Regions from separate parts of the Spongiibacter sp. C9W genome, predicted to be linked through region 2. Evidence: riboswitches for the same ligand, from Rfam matches in the RefSeq annotation. Region 2 holds a riboswitch; each other region holds the start of a gene.
The links. A riboswitch is a leader RNA that binds a small molecule or an ion and turns the genes downstream of it on or off. The one in region 2 is predicted to bind cobalamin.
Positions count from the first base shown of each region.

Region 1: linked by a shared signal. The riboswitch ahead of AC2Q8J_RS06840 (cobaltochelatase subunit CobN) and the one ahead of AC2Q8J_RS13125 (TonB-dependent receptor) in region 2 are both predicted to bind cobalamin.
Region 3: linked by a shared signal. The riboswitch ahead of AC2Q8J_RS14165 (TonB-dependent receptor domain-containing protein) and the one ahead of AC2Q8J_RS13125 (TonB-dependent receptor) in region 2 are both predicted to bind cobalamin.

Region 1 is NZ_CM170672.1:1,434,991-1,441,841, reverse strand. Features, by position in the region: gene AC2Q8J_RS06860 (NAD(P)H-dependent oxidoreductase) at 1-182, shown strand, start outside; gene AC2Q8J_RS06855 (redoxin domain-containing protein) at 207-746, shown strand; gene AC2Q8J_RS06850 (aromatic ring-hydroxylating oxygenase subunit alpha) at 839-1,984, opposite strand; gene AC2Q8J_RS06845 (TetR/AcrR family transcriptional regulator) at 2,111-2,716, shown strand; cobalamin riboswitch at 2,813-3,040, shown strand; gene AC2Q8J_RS06840 (cobaltochelatase subunit CobN) at 3,225-6,851, shown strand, end outside.
Region 2 is NZ_CM170672.1:2,766,172-2,773,022, forward strand. Features, by position in the region: gene AC2Q8J_RS13115 (transporter) at 1-893, shown strand, start outside; gene AC2Q8J_RS13120 (hypothetical protein) at 980-1,519, shown strand; cobalamin riboswitch at 1,550-1,705, shown strand; gene AC2Q8J_RS13125 (TonB-dependent receptor) at 1,816-3,903, shown strand; gene AC2Q8J_RS13130 (PepSY domain-containing protein) at 3,915-5,384, shown strand; gene AC2Q8J_RS13135 (peptidylprolyl isomerase) at 5,390-5,668, opposite strand; gene AC2Q8J_RS13140 (hypothetical protein) at 5,750-6,502, shown strand; gene AC2Q8J_RS13145 (NAD(P)-dependent oxidoreductase) at 6,530-6,851, shown strand, end outside.
Region 3 is NZ_CM170672.1:2,975,240-2,982,090, forward strand. Features, by position in the region: gene cobO (cob(I)yrinic acid a,c-diamide adenosyltransferase) at 1-279, opposite strand, end outside; gene AC2Q8J_RS14165 (TonB-dependent receptor domain-containing protein) at 315-2,189, opposite strand; cobalamin riboswitch at 2,281-2,432, opposite strand; gene AC2Q8J_RS14170 (DUF3108 domain-containing protein) at 2,673-4,340, opposite strand; gene AC2Q8J_RS14175 (2-dehydropantoate 2-reductase) at 4,633-5,547, opposite strand; gene AC2Q8J_RS14180 (YajQ family cyclic di-GMP-binding protein) at 5,651-6,133, shown strand; gene AC2Q8J_RS14185 (AmpG family muropeptide MFS transporter) at 6,184-6,851, shown strand, end outside.

The sequences.
Region 1 (6,851 bases), 1.3 Mb from region 2:
ATCCCGCTGAGCCATTTTTTAGCGGCATGAGTGTCGATGATTTACTCGCACCAGTTCATTTAAATATGAAGTTTTTTGCCGCGACGCCGCTGCCTACTTTCTCTGCGCACGATGTGATGAAGGCGCCTGATATCGACAGTGACTTTACGCGTTTTCAACGCCACCTCGCCACTCACCTTTAATGGTTTTACCTGGGAGATGCCATTATGACAACGCCTAAACTAGAAGCGGGTATGCCTTTTCCGAGCATACACGTTACCGCCGAAGATCAAACGACTCGCGATATTACTGCGCCACAGAATGGGTGTGACTGGATGATGATTGTCGTCTATCGCGGCAAGCATTGCCCTCTGTGTACGCGGTACTTGAACAGTCTGGAGGAGGTCAGAGAGACGCTCAGAAATAGTGGGGTAGATATTGCCGCGGTGTCCGCCGATAGCCCTGAGCAGCTGGCAGCGCACAAAGCCGAACTCAAGGTTAACTTCCCCCTGTACACTGGCTTGTCTGTCGAGCAAATGCAGGCCCTGGGCCTGTATATTTCTGACCCGCGATCAGCGCAGGAAACCGACCATCCCTTTGCGGAGCCCGGTATATTCGTTATCAATGCTGAGGGCCAGCTACATGTGGTGGATATCTCAAATAACCCCTTCGTTCGCCCAGAGATAAGCACCTTGGTTTCCGGTTTGCGCTGGATACGAGACCCGGACAACAACTATCCGGTAAGAGGTAAGCGAGCCTATCAATGATACGGTTGGGCAAACGGAACAAGCGGTGAGCGAGCGCGCTCACCTCACCTTGGCAGCAAGGACTGCGTTCTTATCGCAACCCTGTGTTATCGCTATTCTGGCGAGAGTCGATCATTGATTTGCTGGTTGAATACCGCCAGTGCCCCTTCAAACCGACCGAAGTTTAGTGCTTCGTTTGCGCCTGAGCGCAGCCCCTGTTGTATGCTCTCGCCAATTTCAAAATCCTCGCTGAGCGTTTTCACGGTTATCGCATGATTTTTCGCCCAGTGCGCTAGGTCTTTGTCCGTTTCGACGCGGTTTGCCGGCACCAGTGTACACAGCCGCATGCGCGTAGACGACGCGCTGAGTGGCTCAAAGTGCACCCATCCAATATGGTCAGGCTGCACCAGGAGCTGGGTGGTTGGGAACAAGGTGTAGACCACCTGAGCATGGTCGCGCAGCTGCCAGTCAGCTTCAGCTTGCGTGCGCAAGTCGGCCATTGAGCGCTTGGCAAGTATGGAGCGCAGGTGCGGCCCGCTGCTTTCGTAGCTCGATAAGTTGTCAAAGAAGTAAGGCGCGATGGTGTTTCGGTGGGCCACGCGGAAGTGATAGGCTTCTATGCCGCCCTCCACCAACAACTTCCAATTCACCTCACGGGTTTGCTCCTCTACATGAAGAAGCTGCAGTGACTCGCCGCCAAACCATGAAAAGTCCGGGGCGTAGTCCTGCAAAAAGGCGGGGATATCCGGCGCTTCTTCGCCGGCCGGATTTACCCACAGCCAACCACCAAACTCGCTGCAACCAAGTCGTTTTAAGCCGTGTTGGGCGCGGTCCAGATCGGGGAAGCCCAGCTTTTGATGGGGTACGCCAATGAGCTCGCCGCGGTTGTCCCAGGTCCAGGCGTGGTAGGGGCAGGTGAAGCGGTGTTTGCAGCCAGATTGTTCATCTACCAATCGCGTGCCCCGGTGGCGGCAAACATTTAAGAAAACATGCACGTGGCCATCGGCATCGCGGGTGATCAGCAGAGGTAAGCCGGCCAGTGTGCGGCGCAGAAAGGCGCCGGGTTCTTTCAACTCGCTGCTGTGCACCAGAGGCTGGGGTAGTTGCCGGAAAATGGCGGCCTGTTCCCGCTCGAAAATCGACGCCGAATAGTAGTGCTCAACAGGGTTATGGCTAACGCTGGCGTCAAGAAAGGCAGACTTTTCTTCATTGAGTTTCAGCAACTCGTTAATGCGATGGATTTCAGTTGTGTGTTTCACGCTGCGACCCCTTGCGATTTACGCGACTTACCATGTGGTAAGTGAAACCATGCTTACCACATGGTAAGCTGTCAAGCGGCAATAAAGTGTGGCAAACAGCCCGTTTGAAAAAAACAGTAGGAGCGCATGGTGACGAGTGAGGCAGCGGATACGCGACAGCAATTTTTGTCGGTGGCAACACGTCTGTTTGCCGAGCGCGGTTTCTATGGCACCAGCATTGCGGCCATTGCCGACGAGTTGCCCTATACCAAGCAGGCCCTGCTTCACCACTTTGGCAGCAAGGAAAAGCTATATGGCGAAGTGCTTAAAGGAATTTCTGACCAGTTGATGGCAGAACTAGAGGCAGCGCGCGATGCCACAAGCGGCGAGGGTAGCAGTGCCTTGGAAGACACGCTGATACGCTTTTACCGCCTGCTGGAAGGGCAGACCCACAAAACGCAGCTGCTAATGCGCGAACTCCTGGACAACAAACACCGCGCAACCTCTGCCAATGTCTGGTACTTGCGGCCATTTTTGGAGTCGCTTATCGCGTTGGCCAAGCAGGCCTCGCCGTCCACCTTTTCGTCCGATGCTCAGGCCTTAATTACCGTGTATCAGCTGCTCGGGGCGATGAATTACTTTTTGGTTTCCGAGCCGACATTGAGCCAGATGTTTGGTGAGGAAATGTATCGCGAACTGCGCAGCGGCTACGAGGAAAAACTCAGAGTATTGATCTCGCAAGCCATTGGCTGACCCACACAAATTTCGCGCGATTAAATATCGCCTGGCGTCTGCTACCCGGTACTTAGTGCCCGCGCCTTTGTCTTGACCGAGTTAATTAAGTCGGTATGATCGCTCCCTGTTCCAGGTGCCCAATTGTTGTTTTACTTGGGTTAAACGGGAAACAGGTGCGCATACTGTGCTGATTCTGGCCATGCATGCTAGCCCTGTGCTGCCCCCGCAACGGTAATCAGAAGTAGTTTGGCACGGCCACTGTCTCACGACGGGAAGGCGTCAAACATTTGGAGAGATCCACTTCTGTAAGCCCGGAGACCGGCCTGAACACAGTGCGTAGTTGCGGTGGGCGACGTAGCAGGGTCAGTTTTCCCTTCTAAATTCCTCCCTTTTCGACAACCGCGTTTTATCAATCACATGCGGGTGGGCATGCGAGCGCAATAGCTGGTTATGCCAGTTGTCGAGATGTCCATTTGCACGCGGTATCACAGCCTTACTTTGGCTGCCGTACAGGAAGGGACTTCGGGTGAATCAGCATTTTAATAAGTGGCACCGGACTAAGGCGTTACTGGTATTCCTTCTCGCACTGACAGCGAGTGTGTTGTGCTCGGCGGCGCAGGCGAGCCTGGTGATCGTCTCCGACCGCTCTTCCTCGGTGCTGGTGGCGGGCGCTCACCGCTATCTTGATAAGAAGCCGCAGGCGGATATAGCGATTCGCACCGTTAGCCAAGTAGAGCGCCTGAACGACGCAGATTTACAACAGCTGCTGCTGAGTCATCATTCCTTACTTCTCGCCGGGGTGTTCGGCGAATCCGTCGAACGCCTGCTGGCAATGGCGTATCCGCGCGGTCAACGCCGCTTTGTATTGCACAGTGACAACCGGCTTATGGCGCTGCAGCGCGATGCCAATGGGCAGCCGTTTTCCAGCGCCGTTAGTCAGCAGTTTGTGGGCAGCGAGGGCCTGGCGCTGGATGCTGAGTCACTGGCGGCCAGTCAGCAAAAATTTCCTGAGTACAGCGCGTGGTTGCAGGCGCGGGCGTATTGGATTCACCGCTCGGCGGTGAATGCCGAGTCGTTGATTGCGCTGCTGAATGATGGGGATGCCGCACCACTGCGCGAACAGGCGCCGCTGCGTTTGGCCTTACACGGTAAACAAGGGGAGCGTTGGCTGACGAGTGACGAGCTGGATAAATCACTGTCTGCCGATAAACCCATTGTTTGGGTGCTCGACCACAACACCGGCGACCTCAACGGTGAATGGGCGTTGCATCGCGCTATTTGCGCAAACCAGCAGTGGCAGTGCGTCTCGTTATTGGCGGCATGGGGTGAGCCCAGCGTCGACGCTGTAGATACCATCGCAACGCTAATGGCCGGTAAGCGTGCGGCGACGCCCTCGGTCATTATTTCTCTGCAGGACTTTGTCGTCGGCGGCGGTGAAGGTCGCCAAGCGGTTCTCGATGCACTGCAAGCGCTTAACCTGCCTGTGTTGAAAGGCCTGCGGGTGCTGGACTGGGGCTATAGTGACTGGCAGCTTTCCGCTCAGGGTTTGCCCGCAGATTCAGTGCACTACCGGTTGGCCATGCCTGAACTACAGGGCATTGGACAGGCGCAAATTCTCTCGCTGGCGTCAGACTCCGGTATCGACCCGGCCACCGGTGCCAAGCTGCGTCGCAGCAAAGTGGTGGGCGCTGAGTTGGCCCGGCAACTGCGGCGGGTAGAGCGTTGGTTGGCGCTGCAAAACAAGCGCAACGTCGATAAACGGATCGCCATTGTCTACTACAACCACCCTCCCGGTCGCCACAATATCGGCGCAGATAATCTCAATGTGCCCGACAGTTTGCTGGAAATGCTGCAGGCATTGCAGTCTGCGGGCTATCACACCGGAAAGCTTCCGGAGAATACCGAGGCCTTGCTGAGTTTGCTGCAGGAACGGGGCGTGAATTTACCTGAAGATCGCCAGGCATTGGCGGAGATGTCTGGCAAGGTCGCCAGCCTGAGTGCAGACGATTACCGGAAGTGGTTTGCCACGCTGCCCAAGGTCGTACAGCAGGAAATGGTGGCTGGCCCGCTGGGAGAGTTACACCAGCGTATGGTGAGTCAGCTTGAGCGGCTCAGCGCACTTCAGGATTTTCGCCTGCGCCAGAAACGTTTAACGCTACTCACCGAGAGTATGCACAATACCGTCACGAATCTTCACCACGCCCTCGATGGTGTGCGTCAAAAAAGCCGCAATCGGGCACTGGATTTATTGGAGCAGCTAGAGAGCGAATACCAGGCGCAAATTGATGCTGTGGCCAGTGGTGGCCAGGCGTCATGGCGGGCCGCCGAGGCGCGGGTGGCAGCGCTGGTTGCGCTGGGCATTGAAGGCATTCGCGGCTGGGGCGACGCTCCCGGTAAGGTGATGGTCTGGGACGAGCGTTTGCTGGTGCCTGGCGTTCGCTTTGGCAATGTCTTCGTCGGCCCGCAGCCACCGCGGGGCTGGGAACTGAACGAAGAGCTGTTGCACGCCAATTTGAGTTTTCCGCCGCCGCATCAGTACCTAGCGTTCTATCGCTACTTGCAGGATGACTTTGGCGCCGATGCGCTGGTGCATGTGGGTCGTCATTCCACCTACGAGTTTTTGCCGCGCCGGGGTGTGGGCCTGGGGGAAGACGACTACCCGAGCATTATCGCGGGTGATTTGCCGGGGGTGTATCCCTACATCGTCGATGGTGTTGGCGAAGGGATTCAAGCCAAACGCCGTGGCTTAGCGGTGATGGTGGATCACTTAACACCGCCTCTGGCAGTTACTGAGCTTTACGATGAGCTATTGGAAGTGCGGCAGTTAGTGGAGAGCGCCGAGGCCGCGAGTGACCCGTTCATCCGCAGCGGCGCGCTGGCGCAGCTCAGGGCGAAAATCGATGAATATGGTCTGCGCGATGAGCTGGAAGCGTCTATGGACGAAGAGCTAAAAGTGCGAGGTATCGGTTTTGAAGAGATTGATGAAGAGCTCTTTCTCCACGAAGTCGGCCACTACCTGACCCATGTTCAGGAAGACTTTATGCCGCTGGGCCTGCATGTATTGGGTCGCGATTGGAGCACGACCGGCGTTGATACCATGTTGGCTTCGATGGCCGACAGCGGCGCGACTAAGGCTGAAAAAGCGGTGTGGCGGCGAGACCTGACGCGTTCTCCCAAAGCCGAGATGACCGCGCTACTCAATGGCTTGAATGGGCGCTTTGTTGCCCCCGGTAAAGGCAACGACCCGATTCGAACCCCCGAGGCCTTGCCCACCGGGCGCAACTTTCACGCCCTGGACGGCAGTCTTATTCCCAGCAAGCTCGGCTATCAGGTTGGGCGCCAGCTGGCTGATCAGGTGCTTCGCGGTGAGCAAGGCGACGAGGTTCTGCTGCGTGAAAAAGCCCAGCGCGTTGCCGCCAAATACGGCGAAGCGGGTCCTGCCAATAAACAGGGCGTGATTCTTTGGGCTTCGGATGCGGTGCGAGACGAGGGGGCGATGGTGGCCTTTGGCCTCAAACTGCTGGGTATGCGACCGGTGTGGAACAGTCGCGGCATTGTAAAAGGGCTGGAGCGCATCGAACTGGGCGAGGATCAGGCCCGGCGTATGGACGTGTTGTTTACCGCCTCTGGGCTGTTTCGCGATTTATACGGGCGACATATGGCCTTGCTTGATCGCGCCGTGTTAATGGCGCTGGATGCCAGCCGCGACACCATCGCAGAGCGATACCCGAATTTACGGCCCGCCCTCAACGCCGCGCTGGCGCTGATCGAAGACACCGCCGCCGGTGGTCGCGAGCCGCTGGAGAAAAACCAAGTGGCGACTAACTGGGTGGCAGAGGCGCGCGCGATGCTCGCCGCGCAGCCGGGGATGCATGCCAGTGAAGTGGGGCGGCAAGCCAGCCTGCGCGTCTTTGGTATTGCGCCGGGCGGTTACGGCGCAGGTATTAACCGACTGGTTGAGCGTTCAGGTGCCTGGAAAGACCGGAAAGAACTGGGCGAGGTCTACCTTAAGCGTATGGGGCATGCCTTCGGCGTGGGTTTACAGGGCGAGGCGGCGCAGCAAGTGTTTCGCGACCAGCTGGCGGGTGTATCCAAAACCTTTCTCGGGCGCGCCAGTAACCTCTACGGTTTGATCGACAATAACGACGCCTTC
Region 2 (6,851 bases):
CGGGTGAGTGGATGTTCTCCTACCGCTATATGGCGATGGAGATGGAAGGCAATCTCGGCGGTGGTGACTCGCTCTCTGCCCGAGAGATTACCGGCACGATGATGAACCCCGGCCCCTATATGGTTGCGCCGCTAAGCATGGATATGGAAATGCATATGTTTGGTGCCATGTATGCACCCAGCGATGACGTTACGCTGATGTTTATGCTGCCCTACCTGAGTAACGAAATGGATCACCAAACGCGCATGGGTGGTAGCTTTACGACAGAGAGCAGTGGTTGGGGCGACGTGAAGGCCTCGGCGCTGGTCACACTGTATACCTCTGCCGATAATGCCCATCGAGTGCACGCCAACCTCGGGCTTAGCTTGCCAACTGGTAGCATTGACGAGCGCGATGACACGCCAGCAATGAAAAATGCCAAGCTGCCCTACCGCATGCAACTGGGTAGTGGCAGCGTCGACCTGCTGCCGGGTGTGACCTACAGTGGTCAGGAGGCGTCACTGAGCTGGGGCGCCCAGCTGGCGTTGACCATTCGCAGTGACTACAACGACAACGACTACCGTCTTGGCAATCGCGCCCAAGTAAGTGCGTGGTTGGCGCACAGCTTCTCTCCGGCGTTGAGCGCTTCGCTGCGCGTAACTCACAGCGCCTGGGGAAATATCGACGGTGCGCGAGACGATCTGAATCCGATGATGGTGCCAACGGCGGACCCCGATGCGCAGGGCGGCGAGCGCAGCGAGCTCTCATTGGGCCTCAATTACCTGTTCCTGAAAGGGGCTGCGAAGGGGCACCGGCTGGCGCTGGAATATGGCGAGCCGGTTTACCAGCACTTGGACGGTCCGCAAATGGAACTGGACTCGACGCTAACCGCGGGCTGGCAATACGCATTTTAATGCGCCTGTCATAGAGCTGCGTCAAACTCCGACATCAATGGCATGCTATTCTGGCATGCCATTTTTGGTTGTAAGGGAGTGCAGTAATGTCCAGAAAGCTAGTTATCAATATTCACCTGTATTTAGCCGCGTTCTTTGCGCCGATGGTGGTGATCATGGCGCTCTCAGGTGGGCTCTACCTGTTGGGTGTAAAGGGCAGTGTCGAAAAAGAGACCGTAGCTGTTGTGCCGGTAAAGATCGATACCCAAAGCCCCGACCTCGAGCAACAGGTGCGCGACTTACTCCAAGAGCAGGGCCTGAATAGTAACTTCCAGTATTTGAAGCACCGCGGCGAAAACCTGGATACTCGCCCGACCAACCGTCAGTTCTACCAGCTGATACAGCGCGACGATGGCCTGCATATTGTCGCTGCCAAGCCCGATTTGATTGCCGCTTTAATCGAGCTGCACAAGGGGCACGGCCCCACGTTGTATAAGCAGTTTGAAATTGCGTTCTCGATGGCGCTGGTCGTGATTATGCTCAGTGGTTTGTATTTGGGCTTTGCCTCAAAAGGGCTGAAAACACGCACCATACAGCTGAGCTTGTCCGGCACAGCGCTATTTCTGATTCTTGCCTTATTGGCCTGACAAACTTGTGCAGCGGGCGAGCTGTGGTATGCTCCCCCGCGTTCTGAAGGTGCCTGTCGACACGAGCAATCGGTCTGGCAGGTTAAACGGGAAGTTTGGTAAACCGCCAAGGTGAATCCAACGCTGCCCCCGCAACGGTGATCATTTCGATGAGAGCCCGATACCGGCCTTTAGACGTTAACAGCAATGAAGCGGAGGGCTTCATGCGTTGGACTTCTTCTGGCCCTTGCGGCTCGCTGTCGAATTCCCTCGTCCCCTCCCTCATGCGTTTTTTAACTTACGTTTGAGGTTTCACAATGAACAATACGCGATGTTTGCTGCTGTGCAGCGGGCTGGTGTGGTGCGCGCCAAATTTTGCGGAGCATCTTCAACTTGAAGAAATGGCGGTGACCGCCGAAGCCGACACGTCGGCGGGCTTATCGTTGTATGAGCAACACCGGGCCGGGTCTCGGCTGGGCTTAACCGTTATGGAAACTCCCGCCAGCGTGGCGGTCATCACCGGAGAAGACATTGCTGAAAAGGGCGACTTCTCGGGCTTGTCTGCGCTAACGCGGGCGGCGGGCTTCGCCGCCAATGCCTCGCCGGGAAATGGCGGCAGTGCCACGTCCGTTCGCGGGTTTGCCGGGCACAGTTCGGTGGTTAGCACCTATGATGGCAAGCGCTTGTATGTGGGCAGTGGCACGGTCAGCTTCCCTGCCGACACTTGGACAATGGCGCGCATTGAGGTGCTGCGTGGCCCTGGTTCGGTGATCAATGGTGTGGGCGCCATTGGCGCCACGGTGAATTACGTGCCGAAAAAGCCGTCCTTCGAGAAGGCGCCGAATGAGCTTGATATCAGTGCAGGCAGTTTTGGTTTGCGACGTTTTGCGCTGGGCCTGGGGGATGCGGTATCCGACCAGCTCGCCTACCGCATTGATGCGGTGGATCACCGCAGCGATGGTTACGTGGACCGCGCCGATGAGCATCGACAGGCGCTGGCGGTTGGTGTCTTGTTTCAGCAGACGGCGCAGTTGTCGTGGCAGCTTGCCGTCGATATTGCCGACACTGATGCCGCGCCGTACTGGGGAACGCCACTGGTCGATGGTCGGGTGCATCCGTCGACACGCCGCAATAATTACAATGTTAGCGATGCCTTCGTGTCTTATCAGGATTTGTGGCCGCGGCTCTCTGCCACTTGGCAGATCAGCGAGGCGGCGGTACTCCGCAGTGAACTCTACTACATGCGTGCCGATCGCCACTGGCGCAATGTTGAGAGTTACGCCTACAACTCGGCCTCTGGTGAGGTGGACCGGAGTTTCTATCTGGAAATACTGCACGACCAGGAGCAGTTGGGCTATCGCGCGGATGTCACCTTAGCGCAACCCCTACTGGGGCGTGACAACCGATTCAACATCGGTCTGGAAGTGAACGATATCGACTTCAGCCACCGCAACAACTCCCCTTACCAAGGCAGCAGTAGCGTCGACCTGGAGCAGCCTGCGCCGGGCCGTTGGCGCGACGGTGTGCAGAGTGCCACCAGCGATGACTTCAGCAGTGAGACACAGCAAGTCGCCTTGTTTCTCGACGATCATCTGCAAATCACGCCACAGTGGAGTGCCGTGTTGGGCTTGCGCTACGACCGACTTGAGATCGAGCGCAACGGCCAGAGCGCGTCGCGCAGTACCTCGTCGCCCAGTGGCGGCAGTTGGCGTGTTGGTGCGGTTTACCAGCCGTCAGAGGAAACCTCTGTCTATGCGCAATACAGCCGTGCACTCGACCCCATTGGATCGGTACTGACATCGGTGAACGATGACGTAGAGCTGGCCAGGGGTGAGCAAGTAGAGCTCGGCATAAAACAGCAGTACTGGCAGGGGCGTTTGCAAACCAGTTTAGCGGTATACGATATCGTCAAACGCGACCTGTTGAGCGCTGACCCCGGCGGTGTGCAGCGGCAAATTGGTGAGCAATCTTCCCGAGGTATCGAGTGGGAGGTGTATACACAGGTAAGCGAGTCGGTCAGCCTTGATTTTAATCTGGCATTGGCGCGGGCGCGTTACGAGGAGTTCGTGAAAGGCAGCGATGATCTTTCCGGGAACACCCCGCGCAATGTCGCCGAGAAAACCGCCAACCTGTGGCTGCGTTGGCAGTGGCATCCTCACTGGCAGCTGGGTGCGGGCCTGCGCTATGTGGGTGAGCGCTATGCTAATGACAGTAACACCTCGGTATTGCCGTCCTACCGCGTTGTCGACGCGGCCCTTCACTGGCAGGTCAGTGATGCCCTGCAAATAAGTTTGCGCGGTAAAAACCTGTCGGACACCCGCGACTATGTGTTGGCACCCTATGGTGATCAATGGATCCTGGCAGATGGGCGCGCTGCCGACCTCAGTTTGAATTATCGCTTCTGAGGCGCGGCGAGATGAAACTAAAGCGGTATTTATATCTGGGGCATCGCTGGCTGGGTGTGGCTATGTGCGTGCTGTTTGCCATGTGGTTTATCAGCGGCATTGTGCTGATGTATGTGCCCTATCCAGGCTTGAGCGAGGAGGAACGACTGGCGGGCTTGCCGCCGCTGCGGGCCTCTGCCGTTGCCGTTTCCCCGCGGCAGTTGTTGAGCGAGGCGGGCGTTACTCAGCTCAGCCTGCGCGCCATTGGCGATCGCGCTGCCTATGTTGTTGGTTTCAGCGATGGCCGAACAGAGCGGTATTACGCTGATACGGCCGAGCCCGTCGCCGCAATTTCTGCGGAGGAGGCCGTCGGGTTTGCGCAGGCCTTTGCCCGGCGCAGTGGTCGCCTGGCGGCCGGTGACGCTGGGGTGGTATCGGTGGCGAGTATCGACTACGACCAGTGGAGCTTATCGTCGAGCTTGCGCGAGCATCGCCCGCTCTTTCGGGTGGACCTTGGCACCGAGGATGGGCTTCAGCTTTATGTGTCGTCGCAAACGGGCCAGGTGCTGCGAGATACCACGCGCTTTGAACGCAGCTGGAATTGGCTGGGGGCCAACCTGCATTGGCTCTATCCGGCGGCGCTGCGTCGCCACTCAGAACTGTGGGCGCAGTTGGTAATTGCTTTATCGCTATTGGGGTTGCTGTCTATTGCCAGTGGGGCCGTTGTTGGCATTTGGCGTCTGCGTTTGCGCAAGCCCTACAAGGGGCGTCGTTATAGCCCCTATCGTGGGGTGATGAAATGGCACCACGTAATGGGGCTGATCTGCGTATTATTCTTCGCCACCTATATGTTTAGCGGTTTGATGTCGATGAGCCCGTGGGGAATTTTTTCGTCAGGTGAGCCCTACTCACGGCAGGCGCAGCGCTATTACGGCGGAGGGGAAATCGCGGACGAGGTGGCGTCACTGCCCACGCTTCAACAGGTTCTCCGTAGCGGGGAATACCGAGAATTACATTGGCGACGATTGGGCGGCGAATATTACCTGCTTGGCTCGCGCTCCCCTCGCCATACAGACTTATTGCGGCCGCTGTCCTGGCAGCGTGAGCCGGTGATGGCGGCGAAGATCGCCGATGCCGCAGCGCAGCTGCTGCCCGACCACGGCTACTGGGTTGAGGTGCTGGCCGGGCACGATGTGTACTACTACAGCCATCACCAGCGCTATCGTCCACTGCCGGTGATGCGGCTGCGTTTTGACGACCCACAGGCAACGTGGTTCCACATTGACCCGCTCACGGGTGAGCTGCGTGGCAGGCTTACTCAGCGCGAGCGATTGCGGCGCTGGCTATACAACGGCTTGCATAGCTGGGACTTTTTGCCGCTGTTGAACCGTCGTCCGCTCTGGGATGTGTTGGTGATTACAATGATGGTTTTGGGGGCTGGCTTTTCGATAACCGCGATAATCATCGCGGCGAAACGCCTTCAGGCGCGGCCCAGCAGGTGACGCTCTTAACCGCGAAAATACACCTGCACCAAGTGATAGCCGAACTTACTCTTGATCGGGCCGTGGGTCTGGCGCAGGGCGTTATTGAAAATCACCTTGTCGATGCTGGGTACCATTTGTCGGCGGCGAACTTCGCCGAGATCGCCGCCTTTCTTCGCTGAGGGGCACGTGGAATACTTGCGTGCCAGCACATCAAAGGCCTGCCCTTTCGAAAGGCGGCGTTTGATATCCAAGGCTTCGGCCTCCGTCGCGACAAGGATGTGGCGCGCCATTGCTGTGTTCATTGCGGGCATTCCCGGGCTGGTAATTAGGGGAGGCTGATTATAATGTGGCGGGCCTACGGTCGCGAATAGTTCCGAGTGTGTATGTCCCGCCCCGCCTTTAGCTTTGATGACATCGCTGCAGAATGCACGGTTACTACGGGATGCTATCGCCTGGATGGCCGTTTGTTAGGGCTTCGCATAGCGGTGCCTGAAGCGCTGCACGGCTGCCACCCTTTTAATGCCTCGGCCTACGACTTCTTGCAGCAGCTGCGCAAGGAAATTTTTGAATGGGGCATTATCGAATTCCCCGGTTTGCCGCTGAACCCCACCAATTACACCCTGGCGCAACGCGCGCCTCAGCAGCATGCATACAGCAGCAATCCCTATCTCACTGACTTTTGTCAGAGCCCCCACCAGGACACACCGCCGTATCCGACGGCCTTTTGGCTGGCTGCACCGCGCCGTTATTTCGCTACCTGGGTGATGGGCCATACGATGGCTGAGCGCTTTTACCAGTTGCAGGGCCAGCAGCCACAGCTTTCTGTTGATGCCTTACACGAGCAGTGGGTGGCTCGCAGTCTTGAAGAGGGCAGTAGTCTGCTGCTGAATCGTCAGCCGGGTTTATTGATACTCGATAATAGTCACCACAATCGCTTGTACCATGCGCGAACCAGCCTGCTGTCGGCGCAGCAGGCCGCCGATGTTTGCAGCGATACCCCGATGTACGCGTTTAACGAGGTGGGGCTACTGCATTATATTGACCAAATGGACAGTCGGCGCGGCGACGAACATCGCGATGCGCAAGCGCGACAACGGGTTGCAGAATTTATGGCCCGCGAGGGCTTGCAGGGCTGAGCTCAGGCTGACAGGCGAGGGATAAAAATGCGAATTTGTGTGGTGGGCGCTTCGGGCAAGTTGGGGCAATACATGGTTCGGCAGTTATTGGAGGCGGGTGATGAGGTCGCCGCTGTGTGTCGCCCCGAGAGCGTGAAAAAGCTGGACGAATTTGCCGGCCGCATTGAGATATTTCCCGGTAAAACCAATGACCGGGCAGTGCTGCGTCGCGCCCTTCAAGGCTGCGATGGTGCCGTAGTTGTGCTGGTGCCCTGGGGTGTCCAGCAGTATGCCTCTGGTACGGCGCAGGCGGTGCTGGATTATGCTGAGCCCGCCGCGCGCTTGGTATTTTCCTGTGGCTGGCACATCA
Region 3 (6,851 bases), 210 kb from region 2:
GGAGCCCATCACAATGAAAGGTACCTCGGGACAGCGCTGTTGCAAGAAGTTTCTCTCACCGCAGTCCCAGGTCCCCTTGATGAACTGCACCACCGCGGCCTTGTAGCCGTGACCAATACAGCGAATCACCGTGCCAAAACCCGAGCTGGATTTCCCCTTGCCCGGCCCGCTTAAGACGATAAGCACGCCGCGCTCTTCGGTAGCTTTCGCGACCTTGGCGTCGATCAGTGCCTTCTTCTTCTGCATGCGCTGTTGGTGGCGCTTTTCTTCTTCATTCATTGTGACGGAGCTCCATCGCTGTCTAAGCTTTCGCCTTAGGGGGCGTAGGTCACGCTTAGCAGCGCTTCACGCCCAATTGACTCATAGTTGCCGAGGCTGAAGTGTCTGGCGCTAACGTAGTCTTTGTCAAACAGGTTCTTTACCAGCAGTTGCAACTTGAGGCTGTCATTGATCTGGTAGGAAACACCGGCATCGACCAGGCCGTAGCCCGGCAATTCGTCGGTATTGCTGGTGTTTTCGTAGCGGTCACTGGTCAAGCGAACACTGGCATTGACTCCCCATTGCTGCCATTGGCGGTCAACATCGATGTTAACCTGGCTGTCGGCGCGGCGGCGCAATTCCTTGCCTGAATTTTTGTCTTCGGTATCCAGGAGCGTTGCATTGGCTTCGATATGCCACTGTCTTACTACGGTTGCCAAGCTTAGCTCCAGGCCCTCGATGCGCGCTGATTCAATTTGGTCCGGCCCGAAGGTGGCGGGGTTGTATTGGATGAGCTTATCCACGTCGTTGATGAAATAGTTAACGCTCCACTGCCCCCAGGCGTGTTTGCCGCGCAACTCCAGCTCCCGGTTTTTTGAGCTTTCAGGCTCGAGGTTGGGGTTGCCGTAGCCGGGGTAGTAGAGGTCGTTAAAAGTGGGGGCGTTGAAGCCCTCGCCGTAGGAGGCGATCAATTTCATGCCCATGGGTAAGTCCAATCCGGCGGCGGCGTTGCGGGTGTCGCTGGAGCCAAATTGCTCGTTGCTGTCATGGCGCCAGCCCAGTGCGTAGTCGATGCGGCCATAGTCGGCTTGCCATTGCGCAAAGCCTGCATTGTTCTCGCGTTCGTCTTTGCCGTAGCTCAGCGTGCTATCGACCTCGTCATTAATATGCTCGCCACCCAGGGTGAGTACGTGGTGTTTACCGAGCTGCCAGTCATTCTGGGCGGTGAATTGCTTGCGAGTGGTTTCGAATACATCGCCGCGAAGATTCGCGGCAACCAACGCGGGGTCGCGATAGCGATAGCGCGTTTGGCTTTCATCGGTAGATTGGCCCGCGGTGAGCTTCAGTGCCCAGTTGTCGCTTAGCTGAAATTCACCGCGCAAACCCGCGACGGTAACCGTGCTGTCTGTGTAGGGCTCGCAGCCAAAGTTATTGGGAAACGGTGCGTAGCAGTTGGTGTCGTATTCGCTCTCGCTATCGCTGTGCTGGTACAGCGCGTGAACGTTGGCGCGTGCGTTAAAGCGATGTGACACGCTGAAATTGATAGCCTGCTGCTCAAAACCGTCGTCATCGCCGTGGCGCAGCGCCTTGCTTGTGGTGTTGTCGACGCCGTCGGTCTCCTCGTACAAGCCGCTTAGGCTGAACTGAGTGTCGGCGTTTCCGCCGTTCACAGCAGCAACCGTTTTAACAGTGCCCTGGGTGCCCGCGCTAAGTTGTACAAAGGGTTTCACGCCATCGGTGTCGTGGTACTTCTTGGTGATGATGTTAATGACACCGCCAATCGCCTCGGAACCATACAAGGCTGAGCGAGGCCCGCGAACAATTTCTACGCGCTCGATCAGCTCCGGGGGCAAGTTAGTGAGCGAGGGGCTGCCCAGTGTTGCTGAGCCTACCCGCACGCCGTCAACCAACAGCAGCGTATGGTTGCTTTGGTTGCCGCGAACAAACAAGCTGGTGGCGGCGCCGCGGCCACCGTTGCGCACGAAGCTAATGCCAGCAGCGCGAGACAGCAATTCCTGCAGGTCTAGGGGTGCGATACGTTCGATATCGGCACGCTCGAATACCGTGACGGGCGCCAGTACTTCGGCAATGCTTTGCTCAGTGCGTGTGGCGGTAACGACGGTAGTTTCTATTTCACCGGCGCTGGTAAACAGCGGGCTGGATAAGGCTGCAAGCAGAGCAGTGTTCACAACAAGTGGACGGTTTTTCATGACTTACCTCAAAGCTAAAAATAGGAAGCAATGAGGGAGGGATAGTGGTGATATACAAGTATATGACCGCTGATGAAGCCCTCCGCTACATCGGGTGATAACTGATTAGGCCGGTTCCGGGCTCTCACCAAAGGTGATTACCGTTGCGGGGGCAGCGTCGGTCTTGTCGAGTGGTCGACTCACCGAACTTCCCGTTTAACCCTCAAACTAATGTCTTTGGGCACCTAACACAGGCGGCGCAACTCTATTCGGGCGCGAAGGCGTTGTCAAATTGTACACATCGGTGCAGCTTGTTCTGTGCCAAAGTTTGTATGAGATGTTTAGGTGCCTTAAGCCTTCATACCAATTTGGTGTTGCATAAGCTAACCGTTTGCACTCAGCAGATAGTTCGTTTAATGAATGGAAGGGTGTGGACGACGGGGTCGTCCACGAGGTGCGTTTGGGGCATGCGGTGATCTGGGGTGCCCCAAAGAGCCTTAAGCTTTATATCGGATTGCCATTAATTGAAGCGCTTTCAAGAACGTCTTCTTGGTCCCCGGAAGTTTGTTTGACCATTATCCCGTTCCCTGGCGCGAACCAAGTAGTGGTTTCGTCGCCACTGCTTGTTGTACGCATTTTGCAGGCGTGAAAGGTTCCAGCGGGTACAGTGATAGTTTCCCGTCCGAGGTAGGTCGTTTTATCAGTAACTTCTGTGGATGTTGAGGGTGCACCAGGAATATCTGACTCAACGTTAACGGTGTAAGTCTGGGTATAACTTTGATTAACCGTAAGATCGAAGCGTTTTTCCATGTAGGGCTCTATTACAGTGGTGACAGTGGTCTTTCCAAACCCAGGGACGTTAGTTTCAGTGATTGTTCCAAATGTGCGAAGAGTTTTATTGCCATCGGCAAGCTTTGTGTAGGTGTAAGTTGTCGATTCAGAGTCGGCAAAGTCTTGACTGGCGTCCGCTACAACGTCTGACTTGGCTTCAACAGCATTATTACCATTGTAGGTGGTGTTTTTGAGAAGCTCAGTATCGGCAGTCGTTCGGATATCGCCTTCAGGCGAGCTCGACAAGATCACCTGTTTCACTGTAGTGCCAACTGCTTGCAGAGATGCGTCAAAGCAGGCTAATGCACTACCGCTGCTACCGTCGTTCCCGTCGTTCCCGTCGTTCCCGTCGTTCCCGTCGTTCCCGTCGTTCCCGTCGTTCCCGTCGTTCCCGTCGTTCCCGTCGTTCCCGTCGTTCCCGTCGTTCCCGTCGTTCCCGTCGTTCCCGTCGTTCCCGTCGTTCCCGTCGTTTCCGTCGTTTCCGTCGTTCCCGCCATTGCCACCATTATTTCCAATATTGGAAGCATCAAGTGTGGTGCTGGCAGGCGCTAGTACTTGTGCGTCACCTGAGTAGCCCCATTTTTGCGCGGCGGTATCAAGTGCTGAGCTCATTTCATTCAAAAAGTTTACGTATGGAGCGTTAATTGCAATGCCATTGTTCGCCGCATCAATTATGCCGTCGGCGGCGTCTTTCGCTAATGCATTCAAAGCGTCGAGAGCCGGTGCCCCCGAGCTATTTGCCAGCTCTGCTAACGCGGCGAGTATCAGCGCATATCGGCCTGCGTTATCATCATTAAAGCTATTTGCTGACGCTGAGCCCGCTAGTTCGGGCAATGAGAGAATACCCTCAAGTTGGGGGGCTAGGCTGTTTTTAACGATATCGTTTAGCTGTTTTGCTACTGACGGCGCTAATGGCAGCAGTTGATGGACTTCTGCTAGTCTGAAGGCAATTTCGGTAAGCGGCGTTACGGTTGTCTTGCTTAACCCAGCTGGGACAAGTGCGTGCATTTTTTGCCCTGCTGGAAATGGCACGGTCGTTGCCAGAGCCTCGTCAAAATATGTTGCATCTACATTGCCCTCTACAACCACAATTTTTGCTTTGCTATTAAGGCTTGCGGGAATAGAGAGCGTTATTTGGCCTGACTCATCAAGGGTGCCAGATGTGATGATTGTTGTCCCATCTCGGCGATATACACTGACGTTGACACCGTTCATTATTCCGAGAGAAGGTGCTATTACTAGCGGCTCATTTTTTTCGGTATTTTTATCGTCGCTGCTATTACACGCAACGAGCATAGCACTTGCCATGCAAAGCGAGACAATTCCTTTGAGTTTTTTCATTGCTACATCCCATCCTTGGATATGTTTTGATTCTGCGCGCCTTACAGCTAATCCTGCTGATCGCGCTCGGGCTAAGCTATCACGCAATTTATCAGCAGACTAGTAGTAGTTTCTTTCGCCAATTCACTTTGAGCTCGCTCGTTATCTTCTAATGGCGGTTTTGTTGTTGGTAGGTTTTGCCTCGCCGTTTCATGCGTTTTGGTGGTATCGATTAGCTTTTCCCGAGTCGCAGTCTTTTCGATGAAGTGTGCAGTGAGCGCTGGAGGATAGAATGACCTTTCTTGCTATAAAACTACTCGACGGAAAGTGCTTTGATCCCGCGCAATAGGCTGAGATTCACGGGAGTAGGCAGGCCCTTTTGTTCTGCCATGCGACAGAGGTAGCCCGTGATGTAGTCGATCTCACTGCGGCGACCGGACTCGATGTCTTGTAACATCGAGGAGCGGTTGAGGGCGGTATTTGCGACGACGTCCAAGACTTGCTCCCGCAGGCCGTCAAAGACATCGCCGAGTTGCAAATGCGGCGCCAGGCAGAGCGCCTCGTCGATGACGCCGTGCAGTTGCTGAAGCGCCTGAGGATTGTCCAACAGCTCGCCGTTGCGGCAGCGATACAGCGCCGTTAAGGGGTTGATGGCGCAGTTGATAATGAGCTTGCGCCACAGGGCTTGCTCGATGTTCGGGTCGGGGGTAACAACGAGCGGCCCGACGCTGAGTTCCCTCGCCAGGGCTTTATCATTTGAGCCGCTGCCAAGCAGCGTGCGACCGCGACCCGCGTGCACGACCTGAAACGGAGCGGGGCGAAACGCTCCTTCCGTGGTGACGGCGTGATAGCACTGCAGGTCGGGCCGAAGTTTGAGCAATTCTTCGCGCACGCCCAGGCCATTTTGAAGCAACACCACGCAGGCACCCGAGGCCAAGCGAGGGCTGATAGACGCAACGGCTGACAAACTGTCTGGTGCTTTGGTGGTAAGGAGTAAACGCGCTATCGGCGGACCGTTTTGTTCGCATGATTCTGCCGCCAATGGCAGCAGTTCAGCGCTCCCTGCCAGAGTCGCGAGAATTCCCCCTGCCATTTTAAACTGCGAAAGTCGTTCGTCGCTGCGTAGCAGCAATGTGGTTGGTAGGCCATGTTTAACGGCGTAGCTGGCCCACAGGCTGCCTATCGCGCCTGCGCCAAGTATGTGCCAATGTGAGCGGTGTGAGGTCATGGTGGCAGCTTACGTGATGGCCGCGGTGCGGAGCAACGGTGCTGTTTGCGCGCGTCAGCCCTTGTTACACTTGTGCCCGTTCATTTGTATAGGAAGAACCTGAATGCCGTCGTTTGATATCGTGTCTGAAGTGGATTTGCACACCTTTACCAATGCCCTTGATCAGGCCAACCGCCAGTTGGATACCCGCTTTGATTTTCGCGGTGTTGAAGCCAGCTTCGAGCGCGACGGGCTCAATGCCACGGTGTGGGCCGAGGCGGAGTTTCAGCTGACTCAGATGGAAGACATACTGCGCAGCACCCTGATAAAGAACAAGATCGACCCGAAGGCGATGGAACTGGGTGACATGGAGGGCTACGGTAAGCAAGTGCGGCAACGGGTGACCATGAAAAATGGTTTGGAGTCGGATCTGTGCCGCAAGATCGTCAAGCTGATCAAAGACAGCAAGCTGAAAGTGCAAAGCCAAATTCAGGGTGACCAGGTGAGGGTCACCGGTAAGAAACGCGACGACCTCCAGCAGGTAATGGCACTGTTGCGCGATGCTGATCTAGAGCAGCCCCTGCAATTCAATAATTTTCGCGATTGATTGCACCGACTCCGGCCTCTGGGCCGCAGCCCAATTAAGGATAGGCAATAATGCAGCCCCAGCCGTCACCGGACGTCACCGACCTGCCATGGTATCGAGCCATTTTTACACAGCAGATGTTTATCTGCGTGCTTACTGGGTTGGCCTCGGGGTTGCCGTTGTATTTCCTCATTCAACTGGTGCCAGCGTGGCTGCGCAGCGAGGGAGTGGGGCTAACCGAGATCGGCTTATTTGCCCTGGTGGGCTTCCCGTATAACTGGAAGTTTGTATGGGCACCGCTGATGGATCGCTATGTGCCGCCGTTTTTGGGCCGCCGGCGCGGGTGGATGTTGATCACGCAGATCGCTCTCATGCTGTCCATGGCGGCACTGGGTTTTATTGACCCGACGATGTCTGTCGGGCTGGTTGCCTACGTGGCGGCGGGGGTCGCTTTTTTTAGCGCCAGTCAGGATGTTGTGCTGGACGCGTATCGCCGTGAGCTTCTGAAGGACGAGGAGCTGGGGCTGGGCAACGCGATACATGTGCAGGCCTACCGCTTGGCCGGTTTGGTGCCGGGTTCTCTCGGGGTGATCATGGGGGACTACTTCCCCTGGAGTACGGTGTTCATGGTGATGGCCGGCTTCATGCTCATCGGTGTTGCGATGACCTTCTGGGTAAGCGAGGCCGGTGATGACAGCGCGGCGCCTCTTACCCTGCGCGCGGCAGTGGTCGAGCCATT